DNA from 4 places in the Fictibacillus iocasae genome. Region 1 is predicted to be linked to each of the others. Evidence: riboswitches for the same ligand, from Rfam matches in the RefSeq annotation. Region 1 holds a riboswitch; each other region holds the start of a gene.
What was found. Region 1 has a riboswitch for thiamine pyrophosphate ahead of thiD (bifunctional hydroxymethylpyrimidine kinase/phosphomethylpyrimidine kinase). Riboswitches for the same ligand answer to the same signal wherever they lie in the genome.
Positions count from the first base shown of each region.

Region 1 (3,026 bases):
TAAAACAGGTAACTAACTAAACTCTCACCTATACTAGCATATCTCGGGTTTTTTTCAAGTTCGTATGAAGTATTCAACCTATTTGAGGGGGGATGGGCGGGCAGAGGAGGGAAAGATTTCTGCGCACAAAACAACACCCATGATTGGCCAGAAGGCAAAATCAGGGGTGCCGGCTATATTCAGCCTAGAAACTTCTTATATTCTGCAGTCAGCTTCATGAACAGATCGCGGTCACGTTTCTCTAAAGCTTCGTCAATTCGTTTCTCGTAATAGGATTTGTAATAACCGTGAAGTGATTCATCAAGGACCATTTGAGCAATTAGGCTGAACGCGAATGGATCAGCTTTCTTTTGCAGCTTATACTTGACCAGTTCATTCTTGTTCTGATGGTTAAAGGACGTATTGTCTTTCATGCTCTTTCCCTCCTTGAATTTTTCTCCTATCCAGCTTCTCTTGTGTCTGTGAAATAGGTTTCTACTAGTATACTGACCAAAGTTGCACCTGACAACCATTTTATTAGAAAATTCAGATAAATTTTCTAAAATGGTATAATGTGCGGATGTTTTCACCACCTTTTGGATATTATTTTCTGTATTATTATTCAGCTAATGGTTGCTTTGTGCTTGTTCGATGTGAATGGTTATGAATGAAGGACTTATGTTGTTACTCCATACTTCCCCCATTTTTGGGCGTGTTAAACACCGTGATGCACATGAGCAGCTATTCATCATAGCCCTTTCTTTTGTTGACAGCCTGATGGATGGATTGTACGATATGACTGACAGAAGAATACAATTCCGCTAGGGGAGCTTTTCGTAAAAAGCTGAGAAAGAAATGTGATTTCTTGACCCTTTGAACCTGATCCAGATCATGCTGGCGTAGGGAAGCGGTGTGGACCGTTATTTTTATGCTTATTTCTGCATTTCTGGGCCACCCGCTGCAATCTTAGCGGGTGGCTTTTTTTGTACTCTAGGGAAGGATAACTTTTTCACAGTGAAGGAAATTGACGCAGTCAAAAAGTTAGTGAACAAAGGCAAGGTCTACTTTGGCTTAGGCAGTGTACGAAAAAGGAGGCAGAAAAATGCGGTTAAAAGTGAACAAAGCATTAACGATTGCTGGGTCTGACAGCGGCGGTGGTGCCGGAATTCAAAGCGATTTAAAAACATTTCAAGAGCTGAGCGTGTATGGCATGAGTGTGATTACGGCAGTTACGGCTCAAAATACGTTAGGTGTTCATGGAGTTTATCCGGTTCCCCTTGAAGGGATAGAGGCACAGCTAGATGCCATTGGGCATGATTTGCAGCCTGGCGCAGTGAAGACAGGCATGCTGTTCAGCAAAGAGATCATTGAAGCTGCAGCAACAGCTGTTCAAGAATTCGGCTGGATCAATGTAGTGGTCGATCCTGTCATGGTAGCCAAAGACGGCACTGTTTTATTGGAGAATAACGCCATTCAAGCGATGAAAGAGCACCTGCTTCCTCTTGCTAAAATAGTGACACCGAACCGGATGGAAGCAGAGGTGCTGATAGGGAACACTGTTACATCTCCTGAGGACCGGAGACAGGCAGCAGTGATGCTTTGGGAGATGGGTGCTGAAATTGTTGTGATGAAAGGCGGGCATGATGAGAATGATGATATGTCCAATGACCTTGTCTATAACGGGAGTGAGTTTTATGAACTTAAAGGAAGAAGAGTGGCAACGAAAAACACGCACGGGACAGGCTGTACATTCTCAGCCTGTGTTACAGCTGAGCTTGCTATCGGAAAAACCCCGAAAGAAGCCCTCTTAACGGCAAAACAGTTTATTCAGGCAGCTATCGAATACGGAATTGAAGCCGGAAGCGGCCATGGACCGACCAATCATTGGGCGTACAGGAGGCTGTCTCATGAATCAAGATAATAGCGTGCTTGATGAAATTAGGACGAAGAAGCCGCTTATCCATCACATAACAAATAACGTGACGATGATGTTGCTTGCTAACGGTGTCCTAGCAGCAGGCGGAAGCCCGATGATGGTGCATGCGGAGGAAGAAGTCGCTGAAGCGGTTGCGGCTGCCCAGTCCCTCGTCATCAACATAGGAACACTAACCCCTTCTGCAGCAAGATCAATGACGGAAGCATTAATGCTCGCTGTCCAAAAAGGTGTGCCAATTGTCATTGATCCGGTCGCTGTTGGAATGACCAAGCTGCGCCAAAATACGCTGAACGATCTTCTCTCCGCAAGTGAAGGTGCGATGAGGACTCTTTGTGGAAACGCTGCTGAAATCCACTTTCTCGCAGAAAAGGAATGGAAGGGCCGTGGTGTGGATGGCGAAATGAATGTTCGCCACTTAACAAATGTTGCGGAAAAGGCCGCTCAGCAAACGGGCTGCTTGATTGTTATGACTGGTGTGAAGGACATCATTTCAAATGGCAAAAAAACCATCATCATAAAATCAGGTCATGAATTGATGGCTAAAATGACAGGAACAGGGTGTTTCGCTTCCTCACTCACCGCCCTTTTTCTTGCCAACTCTCTTACCGCTAAACTATGTCCTGTTCAAAAGGCAGCACGTGCCATGCTGATGCTCGGCATGTGTGCCGAAAAAGCGGCACAAACCAGTGAGGGGTCCGGTACGTTTGCTGTCCGATTGCTGGATGAACTTTGCCTGTTAAACGGAAACGATCTGGAGAAGCGTTATGATGAGTGCGTCATGGAGAGAGTGATATGAAACTGTCAAACTATCTGCAGCTGTATTTCATTGCCGGAGCGGAAAACTGTCATAATAATCAATCCATCGAACAAGTTGTCAGCGGCGCTCTAAGAGGGGGCGCAACATTATTTCAATTCCGTGAAAAGGGGGACACGGCACTGGGAGATCAGGAAAAGCTTCAATGTGCGATGAGACTGAAAGTGCTTTGTCGTGCCTATTCTGTTCCGTTGATCATCAATGATGATGCAGAGCTAATGGTAGCTTGCGGAGCAGATGGTTTGCACATCGGACAAGACGATGGGGATATAGCGGAAATTAGGAGCTTAATCGGAA
Region 1 covers NZ_JBHTCP010000050.1:50,135-53,160, reverse strand. Annotated here, with positions in the region: gene ACFQPF_RS15965 (IDEAL domain-containing protein) at 180-413, opposite strand; TPP riboswitch at 793-902, shown strand; gene thiD (bifunctional hydroxymethylpyrimidine kinase/phosphomethylpyrimidine kinase) at 1,082-1,900, shown strand; gene thiM (hydroxyethylthiazole kinase) at 1,887-2,711, shown strand; gene thiE (thiamine phosphate synthase) at 2,708-3,026, shown strand, end outside.

Region 2 (3,026 bases), on a different contig from region 1:
AAATACTTCCAAAGACTTACATAAAATTTACATTAATAGTATCAAAAACCTAACATTCAATCTTAAAATAGGATAAAAGACCTCTAAAACATATTAATCAGATGAATGAATAAACGGGTGGGATTTATCTAAAGTGAACTCAATAAAGAGTGCTCCTATAATGGAACACTCTTCTCTTATCCCTATTAAGCTTTAATCGTTTTAGACGATACGTTTTTTAACGCTTCACGCTTTGATAGTGGTGAAAGAGCCAGCTGCGTTGTCACGTTCAAGACCCATTCTGGATCGGACTTGGCATATTCACGCAATGCCCATCCGATCGCTTTGTTAATGAAAAACTCTTTTGAACCTAGGTTCTCTTCAACAATATCCTTTAACAGCTCTACATTAGTATCACCTTTGTATTTGAGCTGATACAAAATCATTGTGCGCCTCAGCCAAAAGTTGTCCGATTGCCTCCAGTTCATACCGACTGTCTCTAACAGGTGTGGATAAAGACGGAACAGCTTGCCCGCATGGTTTGCGGCAATGTGGTCAATCGTGTCCCACCACGATTTGTTCACAATCATGTATTCTAGCAACTCGTAATCTTTTTCTTCCAGCTTTTTTAAGAAGCCATCCACCAGTCCCAGAGCGGCATAATGCAGCTCTCGCTCCGGCATCCGCCATAGCTCTTTAACGGCTTCTTGCAGCTGTTCTTTCTCCGGATATCCGTGTTTCTTAACGAACTGTTTAAATACATCCTTCCTGACAGGCGACTTCATGCCGACGAAAGGAAACTGATTTCGCATATAAGCTTCCATAGGCGCTGCGTTTTCTTCGTCTTTATGCTTATAAAATTCGTCTCTTAATTTCTTTGTATAATCAAGCATTGTGCCACTTCACTCCTTCTCACCTTACTATTCTATGCTTTTGTTAAAATGCCTTTTAGTAATTCGTGAGGTGAGACCCGCAAATTTTAGACCCGTAAAATCTGCTGAACGACCCGATTATCCTGATTTTGACCTGAATACCTCCACTATCGACCCGAATACTGTTATTAAAAGAAGATCAACCAGTAAAAAGTAGTACCGTACCCCGGCTGGTGTGCTATAATGAACGCGTTATCAAAAAAAATGAATAGCAAGGCATGTGGGGGGACCGGTGTTGCCGGTTGAGATTTCGCTCGTAGAAGCGTTGACCCTTTGAACCTGATCTGGTTGATACCAGCGGAGGGAACATACGAAAACTAGTAAACTTACGATATAACCGTATGCACCCGAGGTATCAACTCTGGGTGCTTTTTTTGTTGTCTTGTAAATTGAAGGGGGAAACAACATGAAGAAATGGCTCGCTGCTTTAAGCGTCGTCGTTTTGCTCGCCGGCTGCGGCACATCGTCTGACGGCGAGAAAACAGCTGACAAACTGAAAAAAGTGAAGGTTGTCTTAGATTGGACGCCAAACACGAACCACACAGGCCTTTATGTGGCAAAGGAAAAAGGCTATTTTAAAGAACAAGGACTTGATGTCGACATTATCATGCCTGGTGATGCCGGGGCCGATCAGCTTGTTGCGTCCGGAAAAGCTGATTTTGGCGTGAGCTATCAGGAGGGAATCACACAGGCTCGTATTCAGGACGTTCCGATTGTCTCAATAGCAGCGGTTATTCAGCATAACACGTCCGGCTTCGCCTCGCCTGTTGCCAAGAACATCTCGTCACCAAAAGATTATGAAGGAAAAACATACGGCGGCTGGGGCTCTCCGGTAGAGAAACAGATACTCTCTTCGCTAATGGATAAAGAAAACGCTGATGTAGAGAAGCTGAAAATCGTAAACATGGGAGACAGCGATTTCTTCACGGCTGTGAAGCGTGACATTGACTTCGCGTGGATTTTTTACGGCTGGACTGGAATTGAAGCCGAGCTTCGCGGTGAAAAGCTGAACATGCAGTACCTCACCGACTACAGCAAAAAGCTAGACTATTACACACCTGTGCTCGCGACCAATGAAAAGATGATCGCGAAAGATCCGGAAACCGTAAAAGCATTTTTGAAAGGTGCGGCAAAAGGGTATGAGTTTGCGATTGAGAAGCCTGATGCAGCAGCTGACATTTTAATAAAAGAAGTGCCAGACCTTAATTCGAAGCTGGTGAAAAAATCTCAGCAGTGGCTTTCTCCGAAATACAAGGATGATGCCGACCGTTGGGGCGAGCAGAAGCTGTCTGTCTGGAAAAACTACAGCGACTGGATGTACGACCATAAGCTGTTAGAAAAGAAGCTGGATGCGAAAAAAGCGTTCACGAACGACTATTTGCCGGAATAAGGAGGACACTTGTGATGAGCAATTCATTAGTCAGCATTCAGATCATCCCGAAAACAAAGAATGGCGAAAATGTCATCCCTTATGTGGATGAAGCAATCAAAATCATTGATGAAAGCGGCGTGAAATATGAGGTTCATCCGCTTGAAACGACAATGGAAGGCGACCTGACAGAGCTTTTTGCGGTCATTCAGAAAATGAACGAGCGCATGATTGAGATCGGTAGCCCGAACGTTATCTCACAGATCAAGGTGCTGTATCAGCCAGAAGGCATCACGATGGATGTGCTTACGGAGAAGTACCGATGAAAAAAAGATGGAGCGCACTTTGGCTCCTCTTTTTCATTCTGATAGTATGGGATGCTGTTGGCCGCTGGACTCAGGTGCCTGCGTGGCTCCTGCCCTCTCCGCTCAAAATTTTCTCAGCTGGACTGGAAGATTGGAGCAGATTTTATGTACACGTGCTGTCCACAGCCTCACTGTCATTTGTCGGATTTCTGACAGGTACGACGGCAGGACTTCTCGCTGCCATCCTGCTTCACCGTGTTCCCGCCTTAAGGCAGCCGCTTTATCCTTTCATCATCTTATCGCAGAACGTGCCCGTCATTGTGCTCGCCCCCCTGCTGGTCATATGGTTCGGATTCGGACTGCTGCCTAAGATTATCGTTATCACACTTGTATGCTTTTTTCCCGTAACCATTGCAGCACTAGACGGATTCAAGCAGACAG
Region 2 covers NZ_JBHTCP010000002.1:238,235-241,260, reverse strand. Annotated here, with positions in the region: gene ACFQPF_RS01130 (DNA alkylation repair protein) at 186-872, opposite strand; TPP riboswitch at 1,124-1,234, shown strand; gene ACFQPF_RS01125 (ABC transporter substrate-binding protein) at 1,318-2,301, shown strand; gene ACFQPF_RS01120 (MTH1187 family thiamine-binding protein) at 2,316-2,606, shown strand; gene ACFQPF_RS01115 (ABC transporter permease) at 2,603-3,026, shown strand, end outside.
Region 2: it holds a riboswitch for thiamine pyrophosphate, as region 1 does, so the genes downstream of both, ACFQPF_RS01125 (ABC transporter substrate-binding protein) here and thiD (bifunctional hydroxymethylpyrimidine kinase/phosphomethylpyrimidine kinase) in region 1, are expected to answer to the same signal.

Region 3 (3,026 bases), on a different contig from region 1:
TCTTTGATCATATGCATCGGCACATGTCCTGGTCCTTCGATCATCACCTGTACATCATGCTTCCAGGCAATTTTCGTCAGCTCGCCAAGCGTCTCGAGCTCAGCAAACTGCGCCTCATCGTTCGCGTCGGCAATGGATCCCGGACGCAGCCCGTCACCGAGCGACACGGCAATGTCGTACGCTGCTAAAATCTCGCAAATCTCTTCAAAATGCGTATATAAAAAATTCTCCTCATGATGGGCGAGGCACCACTGGGCGAGAATCGAACCGCCGCGCGACACGATGCCCGTTGTTCGTTTTGCGGTCATCGGAATGTACCGCAGCAGCACACCGGCATGAATCGTAAAATAGTCCACGCCCTGCTCCGCCTGCTCGATCAGCGTGTCGCGGTACACGTCCCACGTCAAATTTTCCGCGATGCCGGACACCTTTTCGAGTGCCTGGTAAATCGGCACCGTGCCGACCGGAACCGGCGAGTTGCGGAGAATCCATTCGCGGGTCGTGTGTATGTTCTTTCCTGTCGAGAGGTCCATGATCGTATCCGCACCCCAGCGTGTCGCCCATGTCATCTTTTCAACCTCATCCGCAACAGAAGATGTGACGGCCGAGTTGCCGATGTTCGCATTGATTTTCACATGAAAGTGGCGGCCGATGATTATTGGCTCGAGCTCTGGATGGTTGACGTTGCATGGGATGATGGCACGCCCTGACGCGACCTCATCACGCACGAACTCCGGCGTCATTCCTTCGCGCACCGCGACAAACGTCATTTCAGGCGTAATAATCCCGCGCCTGGCGTAATGCATCTGAGTCACGTTTCGGCCAGATGCCGCACGGAGCGGACGCCTGCCGTTTGACGGAAACTCAGCCGTTCTTGTGGGCGCACTATCATCACGTTTGTAGCCATTATCTTCCGGTATAGTTGTGCGCCCGTCGTATTCCTCCACATCACCGCGTTCCAAAATCCAACTATGGCGTAGTGCAGGCAATCCACGTGTGATGTCAGCACGATAATTCAAATCTGTATACGGCCCGCTCGTATCGTACACGGTGATCGGTTCGTTTTCCTCATGCCCGAGACTGTCGGACGTCGGATGCTGCGAGATCTCGCGCATTGGAACCCGCATACCATTGACCTCGTGATACACCTTCCGGCTCATTGGAAATGGCGATTGCAGCTGTACGTTCACGTCATGCTTGTTCATCAAAAAATTCCTCCTCATTTTTCGTGGTGATTCGGTATTACGCCAAATAAAAAGCCGGGCTCTGATGATTATAGATCAGAGAACCCGGCGGGAATGTGCAAGTAGGCTGCATACGTAGAATGAAGCAGATAGCATGTGAATGTATCGTGCTTCGGCTGCGCCCTGCTTCCCTCCGCTGGCATAATCCAGATCAGGTTCAAAGGGTCAAAGAACTTCAGACGCGTTCTCATCTCAGCCTGGCTAACAGGCACCCCTAGCAGAAAAGCTATGAAATTATGTTTATCATACAAAAGACGGGGCATGTATGCAAGTTTAGTCGGGACCACTAGTCGGGGGTCCGGTACCATGTAATTGAATCACTACCTATACCAGCATTTTCAAGAAAAAGTACCGTACCCCGGCATTCGCATGCTACACTAAAATTGAACAACCATATATCGCTTTATGGTGCTCTTTTTATCTAGTTTATATAAAGAGCTTAATAGGGAAGTCCGGTTCATCCCGGCGCGGTCCCGCCACTGTAAAAGAGAGTGCTCTCTACTAATTTTTCGCCACTGCCACTGTTCACTTTTTGAAAGGAATGGGAAGGCCAGGAGCAGCACGATGATCTTAGCCAGGAAACCTGCCATGAAGACTGACACTAGAAACCTACGGAAGATAGGGAGGTGCCGCGCAACGTTATTCATTCGTAACGCTTATTTGTGCACCCGTTCTGCTTTCATGCGGAACGGGTGCTTTTTTAATGGGGAGTTTGGGCGAGCGGCGATTGGCGCGCAAGCTGTTACGTGTGGCGCGCATATCGAAATAATTGATAGAAATCCGCTCGCAAGGTGAGTGGAATGGCGCGCAACCGCACAACGGCGTGAAAGAGGTCTCATTCGGCGCGCAAGCTGGCCCCAACCGCGCGCAAATTTTAGTTGTGGCGCGCAAACCCAAAAGTTGGCGCGAAAGCCGTTGAGAAGAGGAGGTTGACTAGTTAAAAATACGCCGGCAAATCCGCACGGCGCGAAACATTAACAAACCCGCTCGCATCCTATCTGTTTTGGCGCGGAACGACCCCGAAAATCGCTAAAACGGCGCGCATTTTTAGCATAAATAAACTCATAAAGGAGCACAACCAACATGACACTCTCAAACTACAACGTCCCATCCAGCCAGTCGTACACCATCCAGACGAGGCTCGTCATACCGCCCGATACGAACCATATTGATACGATTTTTGGCGGCCAGGTGCTGTCGTTTATCGACGAAATTGCCGCTATCACAGCGATGCGCCACAGCAACTCCGTCGTCGTTACCGCATCAATCGACTCGGTTAATTTTGTCGGTTCAGCGAAAGTCGGAGACATCCTCATCCTTCAAGCGTTCGTCGCGTCGACCGGACGAACGTCGATGGAAGTGTACGTCGAAGTATTCTCTGAAAATCTATTAAAAAAAGAAAAAAAGCTCACGACGACATCAATTCTCACAATGGTCGCAGTTGACGAAGATGGCAAGCCTTGCCCCGTACCAGGCGTTATTCCAGAAACACTGATGCAGCAACGTTTGCTTGAAACAGCACCCATCCGGCGAGAGCAGCGGAAAATACAACGAGAAAACAATCAGGTTAATTGAAATGTGTTCAGAACCCATTAATTGACAAGCGTATAACACAAGGAAATAATAAAGTCAGACACATAATGACCAGGGTCCGGTACGCACATAGCATGAATGTTGCTGCACCGCACTTTATACGGTGCGCGTACCGGACCCCGACTAAGGACCCTGACTAATCGGACCGCAACTTATCCAGCTACCAATGAGAGGAGCTACCAAGCATGA
Region 3 covers NZ_JBHTCP010000013.1:101,891-104,916, reverse strand. Annotated here, with positions in the region: gene thiC (phosphomethylpyrimidine synthase ThiC) at 1-1,205, opposite strand, end outside; TPP riboswitch at 1,356-1,470, opposite strand; cobalamin riboswitch at 1,634-1,849, shown strand; gene ACFQPF_RS07185 (acyl-CoA thioesterase) at 2,328-2,819, shown strand; gene ACFQPF_RS07180 (VOC family protein) at 3,023-3,026, shown strand, end outside.
Region 3: it holds a riboswitch for thiamine pyrophosphate, as region 1 does, so the genes downstream of both, thiC (phosphomethylpyrimidine synthase ThiC) here and thiD (bifunctional hydroxymethylpyrimidine kinase/phosphomethylpyrimidine kinase) in region 1, are expected to answer to the same signal.

Region 4 (3,026 bases), on a different contig from region 1:
TAAGAAATTCTCCTGTGTCTTCTTATGGAACAAATCCATTCGGCTCTTCAAATTTATTAGAATACGTTGTTTAAGTAAGCTTCTCAAAAAAAAGAAAAAAAAACGTAAAAAAACGCCTGCAGCGGCGTTTTTTTACGTTTACCCTTTTTTCATGGAACCGAGTATGGCTCTGACGAATCCCCCTAAAAACTTAGGCAATTTAATCGTGTAGAACTTCATCTTACCCCTCCTCCAGGCCCGCTAAAGTATAATGGAAGTCACCCATAATTACTATATTCCCCGTTAATAATAAGTTGCGGGGCCTGTAAACCCGTGATTCCGGGTTAATCACGGCTCTTTACCATCAATAATATGCCTGATGTAAAGGAATAAGTACCACTTTTATCGGCTAGCTCGTTTGAAATGCAAAGCGACGATCCTATGTGAAGATCTGCCATTTCCAGAGGATATTTAAATCCTTTGAGGGTGATCCCCTTCACTTCAGAAGAGAACGCCAGGAAGGAAATATAGTTAGCTTCGCCTAATTCGGAGGTGGTTATTTCGTAAGTTCCAGGCAGAAACAGCTCCATTTCATTCTGAACGTCTTTCATGACGGTTTTCACTCCGTTCTTGAGTCCTTTAAGCATGAGCTGAATGTTAACAAGGGCATGATCGAGCCGCCCTCCCGTCGCGCCGATCAACTCGATGGATGAAGGGCGCTGGCTGACAGCCCAATCTAGCGCAAGCTCCAAATCGGTTGCGTTCTTTTCTTTTTCATATTCCACCATCATCATGTCAGCTTGCTGAATCTTGCGTTTTTCTTCTTCTGTAACCGAATCAAAATCGCCGAAAGCATAATGAGGAATAATTCCTGTTTCAAGAAGATGATAGACCCCTCTGTCAGCGCCAACATATACAGCTTTTTCGGAATGGTCAATTTCCGGCCAATAGTGAGGCGGCCCTCCAGCTGCAATGATAATCTTACGCGGCATGTTCTGCTTTTGAGCGGCCGGTATGAATCAACCGAGGAGATGAACTCGTAATGAACAAGGCTGCCGCGGACGTGATCAAGAATATGGGCAGCATATACGATCCGTTATATAACACCGAGTAAAGCCACGGGTTCATCCCTTCTGGTGCATAACTTGCGAAAAACACGGCTCCCGACAATACATGTGAAGCAAAACGAACCGTACACCCGAGAAAAATTCCGGTGACCAAGTACAGCGAGCGCTTTGATGCCTTTTCTTTGGCTGGTAGCGCAAACATTCCTGCAAGCCCTGCTGCCATAAAAGCGATCGGATAATCCAGTACGATAGACAATGGATGAACGGCTGAAAAGTTGAACATCAGCTGAAGCAGACCGACAGCCAAACCTGTAATCAATCCTCCCGCAAGACCTCTTCTGAATGCCATAAAAAAGATCGGCACCATCTCGAGGCTGACAGAGCCTCCGTTCGGCCAGAAGCCATTGAATTTCACAAAACCTAAAATGACGGCGAGCGCACTCATGATTGCCGCTTCAGTCAGCAGCCCTAACGTTTTTCTTTCCATATCTTTCTCTCCTTTCAGTATGCTGGAGAAAAAATAAAAAGCAGCCATCATGTGAAAGAAGGCTGCTTTGCAAACGACAAAGTCAAGTTCTCCACATTCCTACGCAGGCATGATCCTGCTTCAGGTTCAAAGGGTCGGGAGCATACTCCCCTCTCAGCCTTTTTGAAAGACTCCCCCTGTGGCACTGATTATTTTTTCCTGCTTATATTATACACCACGGATGGACGAGATTGCATCCTTTAAGTCGTTTTTCCCATACACGGCTGATCCTGCCACAAGCACATTCGCACCGGCTTCACGGCAAAGTACTGCCGTTTCAGCATTTACGCCGCCGTCTACCTCAATCTCAACATCCAGACCGAGATCGTCGGCCATCTTGCGAATTTGAGAAATTTTCTGCAGCATGCCGGGAATGAACGCCTGGCCTCCAAAACCTGGATTCACCGTCATAACCAGCACCAAATCGACCTCCTCGATGACATGTCGTATGCTTTCTGCAGGTGTTGCCGGGTTCAGTACAACACCCGCTTTAACACCATGTTCTTTTATATATGAAATCGTTCTGTGCAGATGAGGACAAGCCTCAACATGAACTGATATGATGTCTGCACCCGCATGCGCGAACTCTTGAATGTATTGGTCTGGATTCGAGATCATAAGGTGGACATCAAGAGGAAGCGATGTCGCTGGCCGGATCGCCTTAACAGCCAGTGGACCGAACGTGATGTTCGGCACAAAATGCCCGTCCATCACGTCAACGTGAATATAATCCGCACCAGCCTTTTCTGCTGCAGCAACATCATCTGCTAAAGCAGCAAAATTGGCTGAAAGGATGGATGGCGCAACTTTAACCATGGTTAATATCTCCTTTTTTGTTCTTTAATTTCCTGCAGAAAGCTGACATAGTTATCGTAACGGCCTTTATGGATCTCGCCGTCATCAACAGCAGTTTTGACCGCGCATTTTGGCTCTGATGTATGGGTGCACCCTCTAAACTTGCAGCCATCTAGACGGCTCTCCATTTCTGGAAATAAGCGGGATAGGTCTTCTGTGCTGATGTCCGTAAAATCGAGTGAGCTGAAGCCTGGTGTGTCCGCCACAAGCCCTTCTCCAAAAGGGATCAGCTCTACATGGCGAGTCGTATGCTTTCCTCGGCCAAGATGAGTGGAGATCGCATTTGTTTCCAGGTTCAATTCAGGATTGATCAGGTTCAGCAGTGATGATTTTCCTACTCCCGACTGTCCGGCAAACACTGTCACCTTATCTTTAAAAAGCTCATGAAAATGAGGCAGGTCTGCGGCAGCCTTCGTTGATGTTGGAATCACTTCATACCCGATATCACGGTACATAGACATGTATTCTTCAATACTTTCTTTTTCTTCATCGCTAACAAGGTCCATTTTTGATACGACGATAACAGGATGAATATGGTTTTGTTCGATATGAACCAAAAACCGGTCAAGCAGCACAGGCGCAAACGCTGGTTCCACGGC
Region 4 covers NZ_JBHTCP010000016.1:126,669-129,694, reverse strand. Annotated here, with positions in the region: gene spoVM (stage V sporulation protein SpoVM) at 139-219, opposite strand; gene ACFQPF_RS10570 (thiamine diphosphokinase) at 324-971, opposite strand; gene thiT (energy-coupled thiamine transporter ThiT) at 961-1,533, opposite strand; TPP riboswitch at 1,613-1,720, opposite strand; gene rpe (ribulose-phosphate 3-epimerase) at 1,741-2,388, opposite strand; gene rsgA (ribosome small subunit-dependent GTPase A) at 2,391-3,026, opposite strand, start outside.
Region 4: it holds a riboswitch for thiamine pyrophosphate, as region 1 does, so the genes downstream of both, thiT (energy-coupled thiamine transporter ThiT) here and thiD (bifunctional hydroxymethylpyrimidine kinase/phosphomethylpyrimidine kinase) in region 1, are expected to answer to the same signal.